DNA from 2 places in the Mesorhizobium sp. M0040 genome. Region 2 is predicted to be linked to the other one. Evidence: riboswitches for the same ligand, from Rfam matches in the RefSeq annotation. Region 2 holds a riboswitch; the other holds the start of a gene.

Region 1 (10,206 bases), on a different contig from region 2:
GCCTTTGCTTGGCACATCGAGCGTAAATACGCCAACTTCGTAGGCGAAATTCGCACTCTCTTCCACTTCCAGCGCCTTCAGGGTGAGATTCTTCATCCCGCCCTTGATCGCGCCCTGCCAGAATTCTTCCACGCCCTTGCGGCCATCGACGCGCTTGCCGTCAGGCGGCAGCACGGCGGCATCCTCTGTATACATTTGACCCACCGCCGCCGCATTTCCGCTATTGAAGGCGTCCGTGAATTTCGTCCGCCCCGCTTCGATGTCCGCGCGAGCCGACTGGGCGGCCGCAGACAAGGCAGACGAAAGAAGCAGCACAGCAGCAAATGCAAATGACTTAACCAGTCTCATCTCGTCCTCCCTTGCGTGCCCGACACGCCCACCCGATGAATAGCGCCGACCCGAGGGCGCCGCGGCGTTCGATGGCCAGGCGCGGATTATATTAGACTTATCTGATATGACGGCGCAAGCGCAGCTGCGACCCTCTGAACGGCCAGCGTAGCAGCTGCCGGAGAGCTTCAAAGCGGCGGCTACCGCCTCACTGCCCTCCTCGTCTCGACGAAAGAGTTCGTTCGAATGATGCTTTTCCGTGGCTTTGCTCGCAAGTTTTCGTCAGCCAGCACAGGGCCTCCTCTTACGCTCGCTGGTCGTCAAGGCCCAGCGGCCACTAGCTGACAGTCCCCCCGCAGCCAAGCCGCTGGGCCCCTCGACGTGGGGAACGAGCATTGGAGACGATGTCGCGCTTTCCGTTACAGCCCGAAGGCGGGTGACAGATGACCGCGTCAGCCTCTCCACCCCGAGCTACGATTTCACGCATTCGATCAGGCACAGCTCTCTCGGGCTAGCGCGCCAAGCATGAGTTAGCTCCCGAATGAGCAGGTGCCGCCCAGTTCAGCTTCGGCCCTTGCGCGCGCAAAGTATTGGGCGAGATCGATCGGCAGTCCGGTCGGCAAATTGGGGCAGCGATGGCGAGAATGAATGCCAGGAACTTCCCTTCGGTGCCGCTTCGTCGATCTGTTTGCCGAGAAGACGCGCGCGCTGCGTGCCGCCCATACCGCAGAGAACTCACTTCAGGTCACACACACACACGACGCCACCGAGATCCTGCATCACTTTTCTACTCCGACGCCGCCACGTCACCAAGATCAGTCGCGAGCGTGATCGCGGCTATCAAATCGGGATCGCGCGCCGGAGCGCTCTATGAGTGAGCCCCGAACGGCGCGCTGCTCCTCGAGCAATCCGGCTCGACGTAAGGCGGGCCATCCGTGCCGGCCTCGTGACTAAGAGACGGGCGAATGGCGGTTCCTGGACTCACCTTTTTGTCTGAAGTCGCTTCCTTGAGCCGGTGGCGGAGTTCTTGCTTGATCGACTTCAGCACCGTTTTGGAATCGGTTTTCGGAAAATTTGTCTGGTGGCATCAATTTTCATGGGATAGGATCATTTTTCATAGGTTTTGGCCGAACTAAACCAAAATTCGATGGAAGGATTCGCTTTTCATGCCTGCGATCCAGCAGCACCAATTTTCAGGTCCTGTTACCGTTTTTCAGGAAATCCGCCTTCCTGAAACGGCGACCCCGGCCGGGTACAGCGCCCTGATCGGAGCCTACAGGCTCGCCGTGCCCTTGCCCCGTAGGTTGTTCGCCACTGGCGAGCATCATCGCATTACCGAACGGGATGGCTGGCGGATCATGACCCCCCGCCATGCCCCAAATCCTACCCTCGAAGGCCACCTGACCTTTGCGCTCAAGTACGAGGGACTGGACCTTGCCGTCCTCAAGCGGCTGTTCCAAGTGACCGGTCCCGCGCCGATCGAGGCGCTGGTCCGTGAAAGCCCGACCGGCAGTTATGCCCGCCGCATCTGGTTTTTATATGAATGGCTGAGGGGCGCGCGTATCGATCTGCCGGACGCGGAGGCCGGACGATACATTCCGGTTGTCGATCCCGAGCTGCAGTGGCCGGGACCCGACAAGACCGCTTCGCGCTACCGCGTAAGGGACAATCTCCCCGGCACGCGTGAGTTCTGCCCTCTGGTGTTCCGCACCAAGATTCTCGAAAAATTCATCGGCCTTGAACTACCGCGGCGCGCGGAGGCAATCGTAGCGGACGTGCCGCGCGACCTCCTTGCTCGGACCGCCGTCTTTCTTTTGCTCAAAGACTCGCGATCAAGCTATGCGATCGAGGGCGAGCACCCGCCGCAAGATCGCATCCAGCGCTGGGGCCGCGCCATCGGCGAAGCCGGCCGCTGGCCGATCGATCGCGATGAGCTGCTGCGTCTGCAAAGAATTGTACTTGGCGACGCCCGTTTCGTAAGACTTGGCTTCCGAAAAGAAGGAGGTTTCGTCGGCGAGCATGACCGAGACAACGGCACGCCCTTGCCCGATCACATCGGCGCTCGGCCCGAGGACCTGCCGCGGCTAATCGATGGAATGGCAGCGTTCGATCAGGGCCCCGCGCAAAACCTTGATGCAGTCGTAGCCGCCGCAATCCTCGCCTTCGGCTTTGTCTACATTCACCCGTTCGAGGACGGAAACGGCCGCATTCACCGCTACCTAATCCATCACGTCCTTGCCATGCGCGGCTTCAATCCGCCGGGAGTGGTCTTTCCCGTCTCGGCCGCGATCCTGGACCAGATCAACGAGTACAGGGGCGTGCTCGAGAGCTATTCGCAGCGCCTTCTGCCGTTGGTGGAATGGGAACCGACGCCGCAATTCAACGTCCGGGTGCTGAATGACACCGGTGATTTCTACCGGTTCTTCGATGCAACCCCGCACGCCGAATTCCTCTATGCCTGCGTTCAGCGGACGATCGAACGGGACCTTCCCGAGGAAACCGCATTTCTGCAGCGCTACGATCAGTTCCGGCAGCAGGTGGACGCCTTTATCGACATGCCCGAGCGGTTGACCGATCTGCTCTTCCTTTTTCTTCACCAGAATGATGGACATCTATCGAACCGCGCGCGCGAAAAGGAATTCGCCGCGCTGACCAGTGACGAGGCAGGAAGAATCGAGGCGATCTACGCGCAAACCTTTGGTGCCCATTGAAGGTGTGATCATCAGGATCGATTTTAAGTCCGACGTTTGCGATTCCCTTGTCCCTGCCTTCATCTCCGACGCTTGACTTGTCGCCGAGACATGCACGATTTTTTCCGCACGGTCTGACCGGCCGCCGATCAGCCGCGGCCAGAACGCGCTTGACAAACCGGAGCCGTCCCGTCCAACCTCACGCATTCACCAGGGGAGTCCCGGCAAGGGGCTGAGATACTGCTGGCATTCGCGGCGCAGTGACCCGTTGAACCTGATCCAGTTCATACTGGCGTAGGGACGGTGCAAGCGCTTTGCGGGAGTTTACGCCCGAGGTCCTGTTTCGGCAGGTCGACAGAAGCGTCTTTTCATCCTCCCGGCACAGAACTGGGTCTCCAATGCAACGAGCAAAGGAGCCTCAAGATGAATGCCCTCACCCCCGCCGTCTCGACGGGACCGCTGCCCGCCTCACGAAAAATCCACAAGCCCGGTGCCATCCACCCGCAGATCAGGGTGCCGATGCGCGAAATCTCCGTCCATCCGACGGCCGGCGAACCGCCCGTCACCGTCTACGATCCGTCCGGCCCCTATACAGACCCGACTGTCGAAACCAGCATCGAAAATGGCCTTGCACGGCTTCGCCATGAATGGGTCACCGCGCGCGGCGATGTCGAAGCCTATGACGGCCGCCACGTCCGGCCAGAAGACAATGGGTTTGCGGCGGGCGAGCGCCTAACACCGGAATTTCCAGTCCGCAACCGGCCACTCCGGGCCAAGACCGGCAAGGCGGTGACACAGTTTGCCTATGCGCGCGCTGGCATCATCACGCCCGAAATGGAGTTCGTCGCCATCCGCGAGAATCTTGGTCGCGAGATCCTGCACGGCAAGCTTGAGCGCTACGGCGAGGCCTTCGGCGCGGCGATCCCCGACTTCGTCACGCCTGAATTCGTCCGCCACGAGGTGGCGCGCGGACGCGCGATCATTCCCGCCAACATTAATCATCCCGAGAGCGAACCGATGATTATCGGTCGCAATTTCCTGGTCAAGATCAACGCCAATATCGGTAACTCCGCCGTCACATCGTCGATGGCTGAAGAGGTCGAAAAGATGGTGTGGGCGATCCGCTGGGGCGCCGACACGGTGATGGATCTGTCGACCGGCCGCAACATCCACAACATCCGCGAATGGATCGTCCGCAACTCGCCGGTGCCGATCGGCACGGTGCCGCTTTACCAGGCGCTCGAGAAAGTCGGCGGCATTGCCGAGGATCTTACCTGGGAGGTTTACCGCGACACGCTGATCGAACAGGCCGAACAGGGCGTCGACTATTTCACCATCCATGCCGGCGTGCGGCTGCACTATATCCCGCTGACCGTCGACAGGGTGACGGGCATCGTCTCGCGCGGCGGCTCGATCATGGCCAAATGGTGCCTGCACCATCACCGGGAAAGCTTCCTCTACGAGCACTTCACGGAGATCTGCGACATCGCCAGAGCCTACGACGTATCCTTCTCGCTCGGCGACGGCCTTCGTCCGGGCTCGATCGCCGATGCAAACGATGCGGCGCAGTTCGCCGAGCTGGAAACGCTTGGCGAGCTGACGAAGATCGCCTGGGCCAAGGATTGCCAGGTGATGATCGAGGGGCCTGGCCACGTGCCGATGCACAAGATCAAGCAGAACATGGACAAGCAGCTCGCCGTCTGCGGCGAGGCGCCGTTCTATACGCTTGGACCGCTGACGACCGACATCGCGCCGGGCTACGACCACATTACCTCCGGCATCGGCGCCGCGATGATCGGCTGGTTCGGCACCGCCATGCTCTGCTACGTCACGCCCAAGGAGCATCTCGGCCTTCCCGATCGCAACGATGTCAAGATCGGGGTGATCACCTACAAGATCGCCGCCCATGCCGCCGACCTGGCGAAGGGTCATCCGGCGGCGAAAGTCAGGGATGACGCGCTTTCCCGCGCCCGCTTCGAGTTCCGCTGGCAGGACCAGTTCAACCTGTCGCTTGATCCAGAAACCGCGCGGTCCTTCCATGATCAGACCTTGCCCAAGGAGGCGCACAAGGTGGCGCATTTCTGCTCGATGTGCGGGCCGAAATTCTGCTCGATGCGTATCTCCCACGACATCCGTACCGAGGCGCAGAAAGAGGGCATGGCGGCGATGGCGGCGAAATACCGCGAGGGCGGCGATCTCTACCTGCCGGCGGACGAGACCGGCGCACCGCTCATACCTCAGCCACGTGAGCCATCATGAAGGTGCTGGTCAAAGGGGCCGGCGTTGCCGGCCTCACCGCCGCCTTCGAGTTCGCCGCACGCGGCGCGGCGGTTACCGTTGCCGAGACAAGGCCTGGCCTTGGGGGCAATGCGTCGTGGTTCGCCGGCGGCATGTTGGCGCCATGGTGCGAGCGTGAAAGCGCCGAGCAGCCGGTGCTGGATCTCGGGCGCGGTGCCGCCGACTGGTGGGATGCCGCAACGCCCGGCCAGGTGACGCGGGCCGGAACGCTGGTCGTGGCCGCGCCGCGCGATGCGGGCGAGCTCGACCGGTTCGCCAGCCGCACGACGGGCTATCGGCGCGTCGAGGAAGATGAAATTGCCTTGCTGGAGCCCGACTTAGCCGGCCGCTTCCGCCGCGGATTGCTCTTTCCCGATGAGGGCCATCTCGATCCGCGCCAGGCGATGGCAGCGCTTCATGACAAGCTCGCAGCCATGGGTGTCGAATTCCACTTCGGCGCCGACGCCCAGCATGTTTTTGATTTCGATCGTCAGATCGATTGCACGGGAATGGCGGCTGTCGATGACAGGCTGCGCGGCGTTCGTGGCGAAATGCTGATACTGCGCACCCCAGACATCTCGCTGTCGCGCCCGGTCAGGCTGCTGCATCCGCGCTTTCCACTCTATTTGGTGCCGCGCACCGACCACCGTTTCATGGTTGGCGCGACGATGATTGAAAGCCAGTCCGCCGGACCCGTTACGGCGCGCTCCATGTTGGAGCTGCTGGGTACCGCCTATGCCCTCCATCCGGCCTTTGGCGAGGCCGAGATCGTTGAAACCGGTGTTGGCGTCCGTCCAGCCTTTCCCGACAATTTTCCGCGTGCCGAAACGAACGGTGAGATCATCGCGATCAACGGGCTCTATCGTCACGGTTTTCTCCTGGCTCCCGCCATGGCGCGCCAGGCTGCCGACCTGGTTTTCAGTCAAGACAGAACCAAGGAGCTTGCTCATGAAACTGATGGTCAACGGCAAAGTGCATGAGGTTGCCGCCGCCACGCTGGCCGAGCTGCTTGCCGCGCTTGACTATGAGGGCGATTGGCTCGCGACCGCCGTCAACAACGACCTCGTGCACAAAGCCAGCCGGGCGGAATTCCAATTGAACGACGGCGACCGGATCGAAATCCTCTCGCCCATGCAGGGAGGCTAGCATGTTCGATCTTCTCGGGACGACGCTTCCCTCCCGCCTGCTTCTCGGCACGGCTCAATATCCTTCGCCGGCCATCCTTGCCGATGCAGTCAGGGCATCGGGCACCTCGGTGGTGACCGTCTCGTTGCGCCGTGAAATGGCAGGCGGCAGGGCTGGCGAAAAATTCTGGTCGTTGATCCGCTCGCTTGGTGTCAGAATCCTGCCCAACACTGCTGGCTGCCACTCCGTCAAGGAAGCGGTCACGACCGCACAAATGGCGCGCGAAATCTTCGGCACGACCTGGATCAAGCTCGAAGTGATCGGCAATCACGACACGCTGCAGCCGGACGCGTTCGGTCTGCTCGAAGCCGCCCGCATCCTGTGCGAGGACGGTTTTGCGGTGTTCCCGTATACTACCGACGACCTTGTCGTCGCCGAGCGGCTGCTTGCGGCGGGCTGCAAGGTCTTGATGCCCTGGTGCGCACCGATCGGTTCCGCCCTCGGGCCGGTCAACATTACCGCGCTGCGCTCGATGCGCGGACATTTCCCTGATGTCCCGCTGATCGTGGATGCTGGTCTCGGACGGCCATCGCACGCGGCAACAGTCATGGAGTTCGGCTTTGATGCCGTGCTCCTGAACACAGCGGTCGCCAAGGCGGCCGATCCGGTCGGCATGGCGCGTGCGTTCGGCAAGGCGGTCGACGCCGGTCGAGAAGCTTTCAGCTCGGGGATGCTCGAACCCCGCGACGTCGCGGTGCCATCGACACCGACCATCGGCAGGGCGGTTTTCTCATGAAGCTCGATCCCTTCTACCTGATCGTCGACAGCGCCGCCTGGATCGAACGGCTGGTGCCGCTTGGCGTCAAGCTGGTTCAGTTGCGCATCAAGGATAGGAACGAGACCACGCTGCGGACGGAAATCCGCCGCGCGAACGGCGTCTGCGCGGTCCATGGTTGCCAACTGATCGTCAACGACTATTGGCGGCTCGCCATTGAGGAAGGCTGCGACTTCGTCCATCTCGGCCAAGAGGATTTGGCTGCGGCCGACCTGCTGGCGATTAAGTACGCCGGATTGAAGCTCGGGCTCAGCACGCACGATCATCTCGAACTGGAAACGGCCATCGCTGCCGAGCCCGACTATATCGCGCTCGGCCCCATCTATCCCACTATCCTGAAGCAGATGAAATGGGCGCCGCAAGGGCTCGAGCGGATCAGCGAGTGGAAGCATCGGGTGGCGCGGATCCCATTGGTCTCCATCGGCGGCCTCAACCCCGACCGGCTCGACGGTGTCTTCGAGGCTGGTGCGGACAGCGCGGCGGTTGTCACCGACATCACGTTGAATGCCGATCCCGAAGCGCGCACGCGAGAATGGATCGAAAAGACAAAACCATGGCGCTGAGGCGAGAACCGCATGTGCTCGTGGTCGGCGGATCAGACTCCAGCGGTGGGGCTGGAATTGCACGTGATATCGAGACGATCTCTTCCATTGGCGTGCGCACCTGCCTGGCTATCACAGCGCTGACGGTGCAGACGCACGAAGCCGTGATGGAAATCCATCCTTCGCAGCCCGATCTTGTGGCCGATCAGATGTGCGCCGCGCTGCAGGCCAACAAGGTGGCGGCAATTAAGATCGGAATGCTCGCAACGGCTGAGATCGTCGTTGCCATTGCCGGCGTGCTGCGCGAAAATCCACAGGTACCGGCAGTGCTCGATCCGGTGCTGGCCTCGAGCTCCGGCCGGGGGCTTCTGGAAGCAGGTGCCATCGCTGCCATGAGGCGCGATCTGATGCCGCTTTGCTGCCTTGTGACCCCCAATCTCCTCGAGCTGGCGCTCCTTGTTGGTGCGGAACCGCCAGCCGACGAGAGCGACGCGGTGAGACTGGGACGGAAATTGCTGGCAGCCGGCGTGCCGGGCCTGCTGATCAAAGGGGGCCACGCATCAGGACCTCGATCAACCGATATTCTGTTGCGTTCCGATCAAGAACCAATCCGCTTCGACGCACCTCGTCTTGTCGCATCAATGCGCGGGACGGGTTGCATACTGGCTAGCGCGATTGCGGCGCATCTGGCGAAGGCGAAGCCGCTCGAAGACAGTGTGCGCGAAGGCAAGCGGCTTGTCTTGGCCATGTTTAAGAAGAATGCAGCAGACCGACGAAACTTGTAAGATTTTCCAACTCTCGAAAGACACGCCTGCCTCTCGCGGATCCGGGCTGGTAATTTCCCCTCGTAACTCACCTCACTCGACAGGAGTAGTTTGACGGCCTCGCCAGGCGGCGACCGCGAGATCAACGATGGCGAGGCGGCCGTCGTGCGCCGTATCTAGTCCGTTGTGTGGCATCCTTTCCCCACATTGGACTGCGATCCTGGAATTCACCTTGGTCGCGAGCTCCTGCTAAACGACGCCCCTCGACGGGAGCGGTCGATCCCGCGTCTCGGCTGCGTCTGCGCTAGGCTGACGCTCCTTAGGCCGTCCTGTTGAACCGGACTCGGGATCACGAACTGCCTCCGACAATGAATGAACATTGTCCGTCTTACGGCCATTTCATCGCCACCGCCGGTGTGCTCAAGCGATGCAGGCCATCCCTGTCATTCAAGGGATTATCGGCTTCGAAAAACAGTGAAGCTTCATCCGTCCTTGCATCCGCTTCGCTCAGGCTCAGCAGACGTCAGCAGGTTCTTCACCACGTTAAGAGCGAGGGCGTGTGGCTCAAGCCGGCTTGGCACGGGGCCGGGAGGTGATCGCGGTGTTCGAGACCGAGCCGACGCGAAACCCAACCACTTTATGTGGCTCGAGTGGTGTGAAGGTCGGATCAGCATCATTCGCGACTACCTCAATGCCCACTATGTTGCCGATGATGCGGAGCTGGCGCTGGGCGCCAGATCCCACGGCGACAGAACCGGCGACTATGCTCGTCGCGACGCCTAATCAAGCCCGATAGCAGCTCCATGCGGCACTCGTTGACAAGCCTGCCGTGATATGAACAGGATTATACAGGCTCACTGAACAGGTACCCATATGAAGCGACGCTCGGTTCAACTGTCTCCCGGCACGGGCAAGCCCGAACAGATCGCCACCGTTCTCGAACATGAAATCCGCTCCGGTGTTCTCGGCTTCGGCGACCGGCTGCAAAGCGAGAACGAGCTCGTCCATCGTTTCTCCGTCAGCCGCAACACCGTCCGCAAAGGCCTCGAGGAACTGTCCAGCCGCGGGCTGATCACCACCAAAGTCGGCATCGGCTCTTTCGTCACCTTCGATGGCAAGCCCGTTGATGACTCCATCGGTTGGTCGCGGGCGCTCGCCAATGCCGGCGCCAATGCAGAGACGCGGACGCTGCGGCTCGAGGTGATCGAGGATCCCGATCTTGCCGCACTGCTTGGTATAGAAAACCCGTTTTTTATCGCTGTCGACCGGGTGCGCACCAATGCCAGCGACGGCCACGCCATCTCCATCGAGCGCAGCCGCCTGCCATTGTCGCCGAAACTGGAGGACGTGCCGTTACGCGGGCTGCGCGAAGGCTCGCTGCACCAGACGCTGCGCGGCGCCGGCCTCATTCCCGACCATGGCGAGGAATGGGTCGGCATCGAAATGCTCAACGCCGAGGACTCTGCAATCCTCGGTTGCCCGCAAGGCACGCCCTTCCTTCGCGGTCGCCGGTTGACCCGCGCCGCCGATGACCGGCCGATCGAATATGTGACCAGCCTGCTCAACCCGGCGCATTTTGCGCTCCATATGAGGTTCTGAGTGATGCCGGACGACACCGGGAACATGACCGATCGGGCGGTGGGGGC
Region 2 (10,206 bases):
CGTCTTCTGGAACGAGGCCGGGTCGCGCTCGTAATAGGCCGGATCGGCGATGTTGTTCTCCAGCCGCGAGATCGAGGCCGACACCGCCTCGATCTTCTTGGGTAAGGTTTCCAGCGCGAATTTCTGCTTGAACGACAGTTTCTTGGCCGGGCCCTTCGGTGCGGCCGCTTCGTTCCTGCTTGCCGCCGTCGCTTCACCGGCTTCTGCTTTTGGCCGCGCTCTGCGGTCGTCCAGCCTGGTGCCGCCGCGCTGCGCCAGCATGTCGGAATAGCCGCCGGCATATTCGATCCAGCGGCCGTCGCCATCCGGCGCGATGATGCTGGTCACGGTGCGGTCGAGGAAATCGCGATCGTGGCTGACCAGGATCACCGTGCCGGCAAAGCCGGCGACCAATTCCTGCAGCAGCTCCAGCGTCTCCATATCGAGGTCGTTGGTCGGCTCGTCGAGCACAAGCAGGTTTGCCGGCCGCGCCAAAACGCGTGCGAGAATCAGCCGTGCCCGCTCGCCGCCCGAAAGCTCGCGCACCGGCGTGCGCGCCTGTTCCGGCTTGAACAGGAAGTCTTTCATGTAAGAGACGACGTGGCGCTGGTCGCCATTGATGACGAGGTTCTCGCCGCGCCCGTCGGTGAGATACTGCGCCAATGTCTCCTGCGGGTCGACGGCTTCGCGCTTCTGGTCGAGCGTGGCGATCTCCAGATTTGTGCCGAGCCGCACCGTGCCCGCGTCCGGCTTCAATTCGCCGGTCAGCATCTTCAACAGCGTCGTCTTGCCGGCGCCGTTCGGCCCGACCAGACCGACGCGATCGCCGCGCTGGATGCGGGTCGAGAATCCCTTGACCACGGTCAGATCGCCAAAGCTCTTCTCGATGTTCTTGGCTTCGATCACCAGCTTGCCGGATTCGGCGGCGTCGCTGGCTGTCATCGTCGCCGCACCCTCGGCGCCGCGATGGCCGCGAAAGCGCTGGCGCATGGTCTGCAACTCACCGAGCCGGCGCATGTTGCGCTTGCGCCTTGCCGTCACGCCATAGCGCAGCCAGTGCTCCTCGCGCACGATCTGGCGACCGAGCTTGTGCTGCTCGCGCTCTTCCTCCTCCAGCACCGTGTCGCGCCATTCCTCGAAATAGCCAAAGCCCTTGTCGAGACGGCGGGTCTGGCCGCGGTCGAGCCAGATTGTGGCGCGTGACACGCGCTCGAGAAAACGGCGGTCATGCGAGATGACGACCAGTGCCGAGGAGGTGCGGGCAAGCTCCTCCTCCAGCCATTCGATGACCGAAAGGTCAAGATGATTGGTCGGCTCATCGAGGAGGAGAATGTCGGGCTCCGGCGCCATGACGCGGGCGAGGGCGGCGCGCCGCGCCTCGCCGCCGGAGAGGTCGTTCGGCCGTTCCTCGCCGGTCAGGCCGAGATGCTCCATCAGATAGGTGGCGCGGTAGGGATCGTCGGCCGGCCCGAGCCCCGCCTCGACATAGGCGCGGACAGTCGCAAAGCCGTCCATGTCGGGCATTTGCGGCAAGTAGCGCACGGTCGCCGAAGGCTGGCGGAAGACTTCGCCGTCCTGCGGTTCGATCAGCCCGGCGGCGATCTTGAGGAGCGTCGACTTGCCAGAGCCGTTGCGGCCGACCAGGGCGATCTTGTCGCCAACTGAGGCCGTCAGGGCGGCACCGTCTAGCAGCGGCGTGCCGCCAAAGGTCAGCTTTATCCCGTCGAGATTGAGAATTGGCGGCGCCATGTCGGCTTTCTGGGCTCAGCTTTCCGGAAGAGGATAGGGATGTGCGAGCAGCAGCGCGCGGCCGCTGGCCAGCGCGATTTCCAACCGGCCCCTGACCTCGTTGGAAATGGTCAGCGACGAGCCGAACGCAACCTCGACATGGTCGAGCGGCCATTTGGCGCCGGTGACTGTCAGGCCGGCGAGATCCGAAAAGCCGAGCACCGAAAACAGCGTGCCGTCGACATAGTCGAAGCCAGTCTTTCCAGGCAGCAAAGGAATGCCTTCCTGTGCGCCGCTGGTCAAAAGCACTTCCGTTCCGCCTTCCGCCAGCCGGACGCTCAGCGCCAGATGCAGGAAGATGTGGTCGGTACGTTTGCCGCCGAAGGCGCCTGCGAGCACAAGGCTGGTCGCACCACGTTCGAGTGCGGCGGCGATAGCGAGTTCACCGTCGGTCTTGTCTTTTTCGGCGGGAAACACCTGCCGTGGCACGGCGGCCAGATCCTCCGGCAAATCGGCAGGCACCGAATCGAAATCGCCGACCCAGAGTTCCGGCCTCAGGCCCAGCATGCGGGCATGACCGATGCCGGCATCGGCGGCGATGACGCGCGAGCCTTCGACCTGGCGGTCGAGCAGCGGCGTGCGGATGAGATCGCCGCCAAGCAGGATGGTGAATGTGCTCATATCTCGTGGCCCTTACCAGCCCTGCCCCGGAAACGGAAGATGAAACGGCAGACGAAACGGAAGGCTGGGCTTTGGATGCCCGGCAAACTTCCGCTTGCGCAGCACTTCGGCCGGGCCTATGTGTCGCAACGCTCTAACGGGGTGCCGGACGCGATTTTCGCGGACCGGCTGAGAGGCAAGACTGCCAACCCGCTGAACCTGATCCGGTTTGTACCGGCGGAGGGATTAGACGTTTCGGACAGCCCGACGCCTCAATTCCTTTCAACGCGAACGAAGGAGGCGCCGATGCGCAGTTTTTTCCACTCTCTTGTCTCAATTGTCCTGCTTGCGGCATCCGCGCTCGCCCTGCCAGGGCAGGCATCGGCACAGGATAGACTGACGGTCTATACCTATGAAAGCTTCACCGCCGATTGGGGTCCGGGACCGGCGGTGAAGAAGGCCTTCGAGGCCGAATGCAGTTGCGTCGTCGAATTCGTCTCGGTCGCCGACGGCGTGGCGCTGCTCAACCGTGTGAAGCTGGAAGGCGCCGCGACCAAGGCCGACATCGTACTTGGCCTCGATACCAACTTAACCGCCGACGCCAAGGCAACCGGCCTGTTTTCGCTGCACGGCACCGTGTCGGGCGTCAGTGTGCCGGGCGGCTGGAGCGACGATATTTTCGTGCCGTTCGACTATGGCTATTTCGCCGTCGTCTACGATACCGAAAAACTGAAGAGCCCGCCGAAGAGCCTCAGGGAATTGGTCGAGGGCGATGCCGGAGAGAAGATCGTCATCCAGGATCCGCGCACCTCGACGCCGGGCCTTGGCCTGCTGCTGTGGGTCAAGTCGGTCTATGGCGACAAGGCGCCGGAAGCCTGGGCCAAACTCAAGGCGAAGGTGCTGACGGTAACGCCGGGCTGGAGCGAGGCCTACGGCCTGTTCACCAAGGGCGAGGCGCCGATGGTGCTGTCCTACACCACCTCGCCGGCCTACCACATGGTCGCCGAAAACACCGAGCGCTACCAGGCGGCGTCCTTCGAGGAGGGCGAATATCTGCAGATCGAGGTTGCGGGGATCACCACCAAGGGTGCGAAGAACCCGCTGGCAGAAAAGTTCATTGCCTTCATGACCGGACCGAAATTTCAGGATGTCATTCCCGAAACCAACTGGATGTTCCCGGCCGGCAAAACCGACAAGCCGCTCAACCCGGCGTTCGACAAGCTGGTCAAGCCGACCAAGACCTTGCTGTTCAGCCCGGAAGACGTCGCGGCCAACCGCAAGGCCTGGGTCGATGAGTGGCTTGCGGCGATGAGCAAGTAGGGCTCAAGCCTCGTCGGATGTTTGCGCCAAGCCACCCCCCTCTGGCCTGCCGGCCATCTCCCCCTCAAGGGGGGAGATCGGCAGCTTTGTCGCCTCTCCTCGTCCTGCCACTTGTGAGATTGGCGAAGGCGGCTGAGTGCGCAATCTCCCCCCTTGAGGGGGAGATGGCCGGCAGGCCAGAGAGGGGTGGGCTCGGCCATTGCCAGGTATTTCCTTCGATCAACACCTGTCGTAGTGTCGGGTAGCGCGACATGCGTACGCGTCATCCGGCCGATCCCCGCGTCACTGCCGGCATCGTCGCGCTCGCCGCCATCGCGCTGCTGATCGGCGGTGCATTCGCCGGGCTCGTCGTCGAAGCCACACGCGACCTGTCCGGCGCCGCCTCCGCTTTCGATTCCTATCTCTTGCGCGTCGTCCGTTTCACGCTCTGGCAGGCTCTGCTGTCGACCCTGCTCTCCGTCGCACCGGCGCTGTTCGTCGCGCGCGCCCTGTCGCGGCATCCGCGTTTTTTCGGGCGAGGCTTCATCCTCCAGCTTTTCGCCGTGCCGCTGGCGCTGCCGGCCATTGTTGCCGCACTCGGTGTCTTGGCGCTCTATGGCCGCGCCGGCTATTTTGCCGGCACGCTCGGCGCGCTAGGCGGCCAGAGCTGGCCCGGCATCTATGGCCTGTCGGGCATACTCGTCGCCCATGTCTTCTTCAACCTGCCGCTGGCGACGCGGCTGTTCCTGGAGGCGTTGCAGACCGTGCCGGCCGACCAATGGCGGCTGGCGAGCCAGCTTGGCATGGGTGCTGTGCCGGCCTTCCGGCTGATCGAATGGCCGCCGCTGCGTGCGGCCTTGCCGGGCGTTGCCGGGCTCGTTTTCATGCTGTGCATCACCTCCTTCACCATCGTGCTTACGCTCGGCGGCGGACCCAGCGCGACCACGCTGGAGGTTGCCATCTACCAGGCGCTGCGTTTCGACTTCGACCCGGCGCGGGCTGTGACGCTGACCCTGCTGCAGATTGCCCTGACCTTCGTCGTCGTGCTGGCCTTGACGCGGCTCGGCGCCAATATGGTCGGGGATGCCAATCTGCCGGTGGCGCCGCGCCGGTATTTTTCAGCCGGTGCGGCCGAGACCGTGCTGAACGCATTGGCGATCGGGCTGGCACTGCTGTTTGTCGCCGGGCCGATGGCGGCCACGTTGGCAGCCGGGCTTGGCGCCGATCTCGTCCGCCTGGCCGGCGAGAGCGCGGTGCGGCAAGCGACGGCGACCAGTGCCGTGCTCTCCCTCCTATCGGCGCTGCTCTCTGTGGCGTTGTCGCTGTCGCTGGTCATGGCGCGCCGGGCGCTGGCGCTCACCCGGCGGACAGGCCGGCGGACACTGCTCGAACATCTGGCCGACACCGGTGCGGGGTTCGTCCTGGTGGTGCCGCCCATCGTCATCGGCGCCGGCTGGTTCCTGCTCCTGCGCACCGTCGGCGATGTCTTTGCGATCGCCCCTGTCATGGTCGTTGCGGTCAATGCGGTGATGGCGATGCCGTTCGCCATCCGCGCCATCCGCCCTGCCTATGACGCGGCGAGCGAACGCCACGAACGGCTCTGTGCACAGCTTGGTATCTCGGGCTGGAACCGGTTGCGGCTGGTCGACTGGCCGTCGCTACGGAGGCCACTCGCCACCGGCTTCGCTTTCGCCATGGCGCTGTCGCTCGGCGATCTCGGCGTCATTGCGCTATTCGGCAGCGATTCCGTGCAGACCTTGCCCTATCTGCTGCTGGCGCGCATGGGCAGTTACCGCACCGAGGATGCGGCCGGGCTGGCGCTGCTGCTCGGCCTTGTCTGCCTGGCGCTGGTGTTGGCCGCGGACTGGCTGGGAAGGAGCGAGAAATCATGATGCCGATCAGCCCGGAACGGTCCATTTCGGTGGAAAAAGGCGCGGCCGTGCGGCTCGATAATGTCTCGTTCAGCTATGGTGAAACGCCGCTTGTATTCGATGTCGATTTCCCGGCGTCGGAAATCACCGCCATCATGGGGCCGAGCGGTTCGGGAAAGTCGACGCTGCTCAATCTGGTGGCCGGCTTCGAGACGCCGCGGTCAGGCCGCGTGCTGATCGGCGGCGCCGAAGTCAGCACTGCGCCGCCATCAGCGCGGCCGGTATCGATGGTGTTCCAGGAAAACAACCTGTTTGCCCATCTTTCCCTCGAGCAGAATGTCGGGCTCGGCCGCTCGTCTTCGCTCAGGCTGAGCGAGGCTGACCGCGCCGCAATCGCCGCAGCGCTGAAGCGCGTCGGCCTTGCCGGCAAGGAAAGCCGGCTGCCGCGCGAACTCTCGGGCGGCGAGCGGCAGCGCGTCGCGCTCGCCCGTGTCCTGGTGCGCGACCGGCCGGTGTTGTTGCTCGACGAGCCGTTCGCTTCGCTCGGACCGGCACTGCGCGACGACATGCTCGACCTGGTGGCCGACGTCCATTCGGAGCAGCGCATGACGGTGCTATTCGTCACGCACCAGCCGGACGATGCGCGCCGTATCGGCCAAAACATGATTTTCCTGGATGGTGGCACGGTTGCCGCGACGGGCACCGCGGCCGATTTTTTCGTCGGGGCTGGACCGGAGGCATTCCGACGCTATATCGGCTCGGGTCCGTTTGCGGTTGGATCACGAGATGTTGCCCGGAAGCGGACATAATTTATGGTCAAACCGGCGGAAGGCGAAGCGGCGCTTGCTTGCCATGGTCGAGGTAGTGTGGCTAGGTCCGCCAGGAGCTGGTCCGGCCTAGACCGTGATTTGCCCTTGCTGCCTCGTATCTGTCGGACGCACGAAGGACGCCGTAGCACTTGATTTTGCGCGTGATGCTTTCCGGAAATCGCGCCCGATTTTCGCGGTCACGTGCCAGGACTTGAAAGGACGCCGATCTGCCGACCGGCATCGACAATCGGAGGGTGAAACCGCTGGCGCGCTTTCTGGCGCTGGCCGGTCTTGCCGTGGCGCTGGCAAGCTGCCAGATGTTCACGCCTCCCGACGTGCAGGAATCGGGCTTCCAGCCCTCCGACAAGCCGATCACGGTCGACAATGTCGCCGCCAACGGCAAGCTCGCTCAACTGGCGAAGGCGCAGCACCCGCGCATCCTCGCCACCTATGGCGGCGAGTATTCCGACCCCAAGCTCGAGCGCATGGTGGCCAAGATCGTCGGCAGACTGACAGTGGTGTCGGCCAACCCAACCCAGACCTACCGCATCACCATCCTCAACTCGCCCAACGTCAATGCCTTCGCGCTGCCGGGCGGCTATCTCTACATCACCCGCGGGCTGCTGGCGCTGGCCAACGATTCCGCCGAGCTTGCCGCCGTCATCGCGCATGAGATGGGCCACGTTACGGCCAACCACGGCCTGCAGCGCCAGCAGCTGGAAGCCGAGGAGGGGTTGGCGACCAAGGTCGTTTCGGATGTGCTCGGCGACAACCCGACGGCCAAGGCGGCGCTGATCCGCGGCAAGCTGAGGCTGGCCCAGTTCTCGCGCAATCAGGAGCTGGAGGCCGACGCCATCGGCATCAAGTCGATCGGCGAAGCCGGTTTCGATCCCTACGCCGCCGGCCGCTTCCTGCAGTCGATGTCGGCCTATACCGATTTCCGCTCAATCAGCGGCGCTACCGACGCCAGCCTCGACTTCCTGGCGACGCACCCCAACACGCCGCAGCGTATAGACCTCGCGCAGCGCCACGCCCGCCAGTTCGGCGCGCCCGGTGTCGGGTCGCGCGACCGCGATTCATTTCTTGCCGGCGTAGACGGGCTACTTTACGGCGACACGCCGGAGGAAGGCTATGTGCGCGGCGAAACCTTCCTGCACCCTGGCCTCGGCGTGTCGTTCTCGGTGCCCAACGGCTTCGTCATCGACAATTCGGCGGCGGCGGTGACGGCGACCGGCCCGGGCGACATGGCGATCCGCTTCGACGGCGTTTCGATCGACAAGAACCGCTCGCTGACCGACTACATCCGCAGCGGTTGGGTTGCCGGCCTCAACGACAGCAGCGTGCGCCAGGAGACGATCAACGGCAACGAAGCGGCAACCGCGCATGCCGGCGCCGACGGCTGGCAATTCGATATTGCGGTGATCCGCGCCGGCGGCCAGGTCTACCGCTTGCTGACCGCGGCACCTTCGGCCAGCACCTCGCTGAGCACGGTGGCGCGCTCGGTCAGCGGCTCGTTCCGCATCCTGAGTGCTGCCGAGAAGGCGGCGTTGAAGCCACTGCGTATCCGCATCGTCACGGTGCAGCCCGGCCAGACAATGGGCTCCCTGGCCGCACAGATGGTCGGCGTCGACCGCAAGCTGGATTTGTTCAGGGTGCTCAACGCGCTGTCGCCGGGTGCCGCGGTTTCGGCCGGCGACAAGGTCAAGATCGTCACCGACAAATAGCAGCCGACGCGATTCAGGCTGCGAGAAATTCCGGATTCTGCTTTACCAGCGCCGCCTTGAGCTTTTCCATGGCGCGCGCCTCGATCTGCCGGACACGTTCCTTGGAGATGCCGAGCGTCTCGCCGAGCGCTTCGAGCGTCGCGCCCTCGTCGCTCAGCCGGCGCTCCTCGATAATCCTGAGCTCGCGCGCATTGAGAGCGCCGAGTGCCGTCTTCAGCCACACCGAGCGGCGTTCGACGTCGATCGTATCGCCGACGACCTCATCGGGCAGCGGGTCATCCGAAACCAGGAACTCCATCCGCTCGGTTGCGCCCGCATCGTCGGCTAGCGGCGTGTTGAGCGAGCTGTCCGGCGCCGAAAGGCGGGAATCCATCATCGCCACATCGGCCTCCGATACCCCGAGAGCCGCCGACACTTCGCGGTAGAGCGTGGCATTCGACATCTGCTCGGCGCCGTTTGCCAGGCGGGCGCGCAGACGCCGCAGGTTGAAGAACAGCGCCTTTTGCGCCGAGCTCGTGCCGCCGCGCACGATCGACCAGTTGCGCAGGATATAGTCCTGCATCGAGGCGCGAATCCACCAAGTCGCGTAGGTCGAGAACCGCACCTCGCGCTCGGGCTCGAAACGGGCCGCTGCCTCCAGCAGCCCGACATGGCCTTCCTGGATCAGGTCGCCCAGCGGAAGGCCGTAGTGGCGAAACCGCGACGCCATGGAAATGACCAACCGCATATGCGCGACGGTGATGCGGTGCAGCGCGTGCTGGTCATTGTTTTCCTTCCAGCGCAGCGCCAGGAGATGCTCTTCGTCACGTTCCAGATAAGGGGCTTTCATCGCCGCGCGAACCATGGTCCGTCCTGCACTGTCTTCCATCATGCCGCGCTCCTGCTCCAGGCGTTGCGGTGCGATCGAATCGTGAGTTGGCGCCGATGGTTGAAATGGCGGCGCCGCGCCCTACAACAGCGAAGAACGTGCCATGCGGGGGAATGTTCCCCCGGACTGTCATGTCGATTGCGCTGTTCCAGGCGATTCGCCACCGGCCTTGACTCAGCCGGATGGCGCCCGGAGATGCTGGTTGAGAATTGGATTTCAAGGGCGCGAGATTTTTGAAATTTAGTTTCTTATTCTGGCATCGCGCATCTGTCATTTTCCGGCACTCGCAATGACGCCGGACATCGGCCAAGGACGGGATCACAGAAAAATGAAATGGCTCAAATCGCTCATCATCGCCGGAACGCTGCAGGTTCTGGCCATCGCCGCCGGTCACGCCGGCGCCAATCTCGACCAGATCAAGCAGTCCGGCGTCTTCAAGGTCGGCACGGAAGGAACCTATGCGCCCTTCACCTATCATGATGCTTCCGGCGCGCTGGTCGGCTTCGACGTCGAGATCGCGCGGGCCATCGCCGAGCGCCTCGGCGTCAAAGCCCAGTTCCTCGAAGGCAAATGGGACGGGCTGATCGCCGGTCTCGATGCCAACCGCTACGATGCCGTCATCAACGAGGTCGGCATCACCGAGGCGCGCAAGGCCAAATATGACTTTTCGGATCCCTACATCGCCTCCAAGGCGGTGCTGATCGTGCGCGGCGACAACACCGATATTAAGAGCTTCGCCGATCTCAAGGGCAAGAAAGCGGCGCAATCGCTGACTTCGAACTTCGGCAAGCTGGCTGAAACCAACGGCGCCGAACTCGTCGGCACCGACGGCTTCGACCAGTCGATCCAGCTGCTTCTTACGGGCCGCGCCGACGCCACCATCAACGACAGCCTGTCCTTCCTCGACTTCAAGAAGCACAAGCCCGACGCCAATGTGAAGATTGCCGCCCAGGAAGAAAACGCCGACTATTCCGGCGTCATCGTGCGCAAGGGCGATCCGGAACTGGTGGCCGCCATCAATAAGGCGCTGGCCGACATCAAGGCCGACGGCACCTACAAGAAAATCGCCGACACCTATTTCGGCCAGGACGTTTCGAAGTAAAACGGCTTTCTCGTGTGGGCCGAATGCCGGCCCGCGTCGTTCGTATCGCGGCGAGCTGTCTTTCGACGGCCCGCCGCTTTCGCGTGATATGAGCGACGGCAATCTGGCAAGGAGGAGCCTTCGTGCCGCACTGGCTGCAATTGATGCTGGAATCCCTGCCTACGCT

What was found. Region 2 has a riboswitch for thiamine pyrophosphate ahead of thiB (thiamine ABC transporter substrate binding subunit). Riboswitches for the same ligand answer to the same signal wherever they lie in the genome.
Region 1: another riboswitch for thiamine pyrophosphate. It lies ahead of thiC (phosphomethylpyrimidine synthase ThiC); the one in region 2 lies ahead of thiB (thiamine ABC transporter substrate binding subunit).

Annotation. Positions count from the first base shown of each region.
Region 1 is NZ_JAMYVA010000028.1:19,769-29,974, reverse strand. It holds gene NKJ91_RS21730 (YybH family protein) at 1-348, opposite strand, end outside; gene NKJ91_RS21725 (Fic family protein) at 1,494-3,038, shown strand; TPP riboswitch at 3,220-3,336, shown strand; gene thiC (phosphomethylpyrimidine synthase ThiC) at 3,441-5,276, shown strand; gene thiO (glycine oxidase ThiO) at 5,273-6,274, shown strand; gene thiS (sulfur carrier protein ThiS) at 6,243-6,440, shown strand; gene NKJ91_RS21705 (thiazole synthase) at 6,442-7,215, shown strand; gene NKJ91_RS21700 (thiamine phosphate synthase) at 7,212-7,817, shown strand; gene NKJ91_RS21695 (hydroxymethylpyrimidine/phosphomethylpyrimidine kinase) at 7,808-8,581, shown strand; gene NKJ91_RS21690 (GntR family transcriptional regulator) at 9,434-10,159, shown strand; gene NKJ91_RS21685 (ADP-ribosylglycohydrolase family protein) at 10,163-10,206, shown strand, end outside.
Region 2 is NZ_JAMYVA010000005.1:52,725-62,930, reverse strand. It holds gene NKJ91_RS06445 (ABC-F family ATP-binding cassette domain-containing protein) at 1-1,728, opposite strand, end outside; gene NKJ91_RS06440 (thiamine diphosphokinase) at 1,744-2,388, opposite strand; TPP riboswitch at 2,516-2,630, shown strand; gene thiB (thiamine ABC transporter substrate binding subunit) at 2,674-3,687, shown strand; gene thiP (thiamine/thiamine pyrophosphate ABC transporter permease) at 3,939-5,558, shown strand; gene thiQ (thiamine ABC transporter ATP-binding protein) at 5,555-6,346, shown strand; gene NKJ91_RS06420 (M48 family metalloprotease) at 6,601-8,070, shown strand; gene NKJ91_RS06415 (RNA polymerase factor sigma-32) at 8,084-8,941, opposite strand; gene NKJ91_RS06410 (amino acid ABC transporter substrate-binding protein) at 9,267-10,040, shown strand; gene NKJ91_RS06405 (ABC transporter permease subunit) at 10,163-10,206, shown strand, end outside.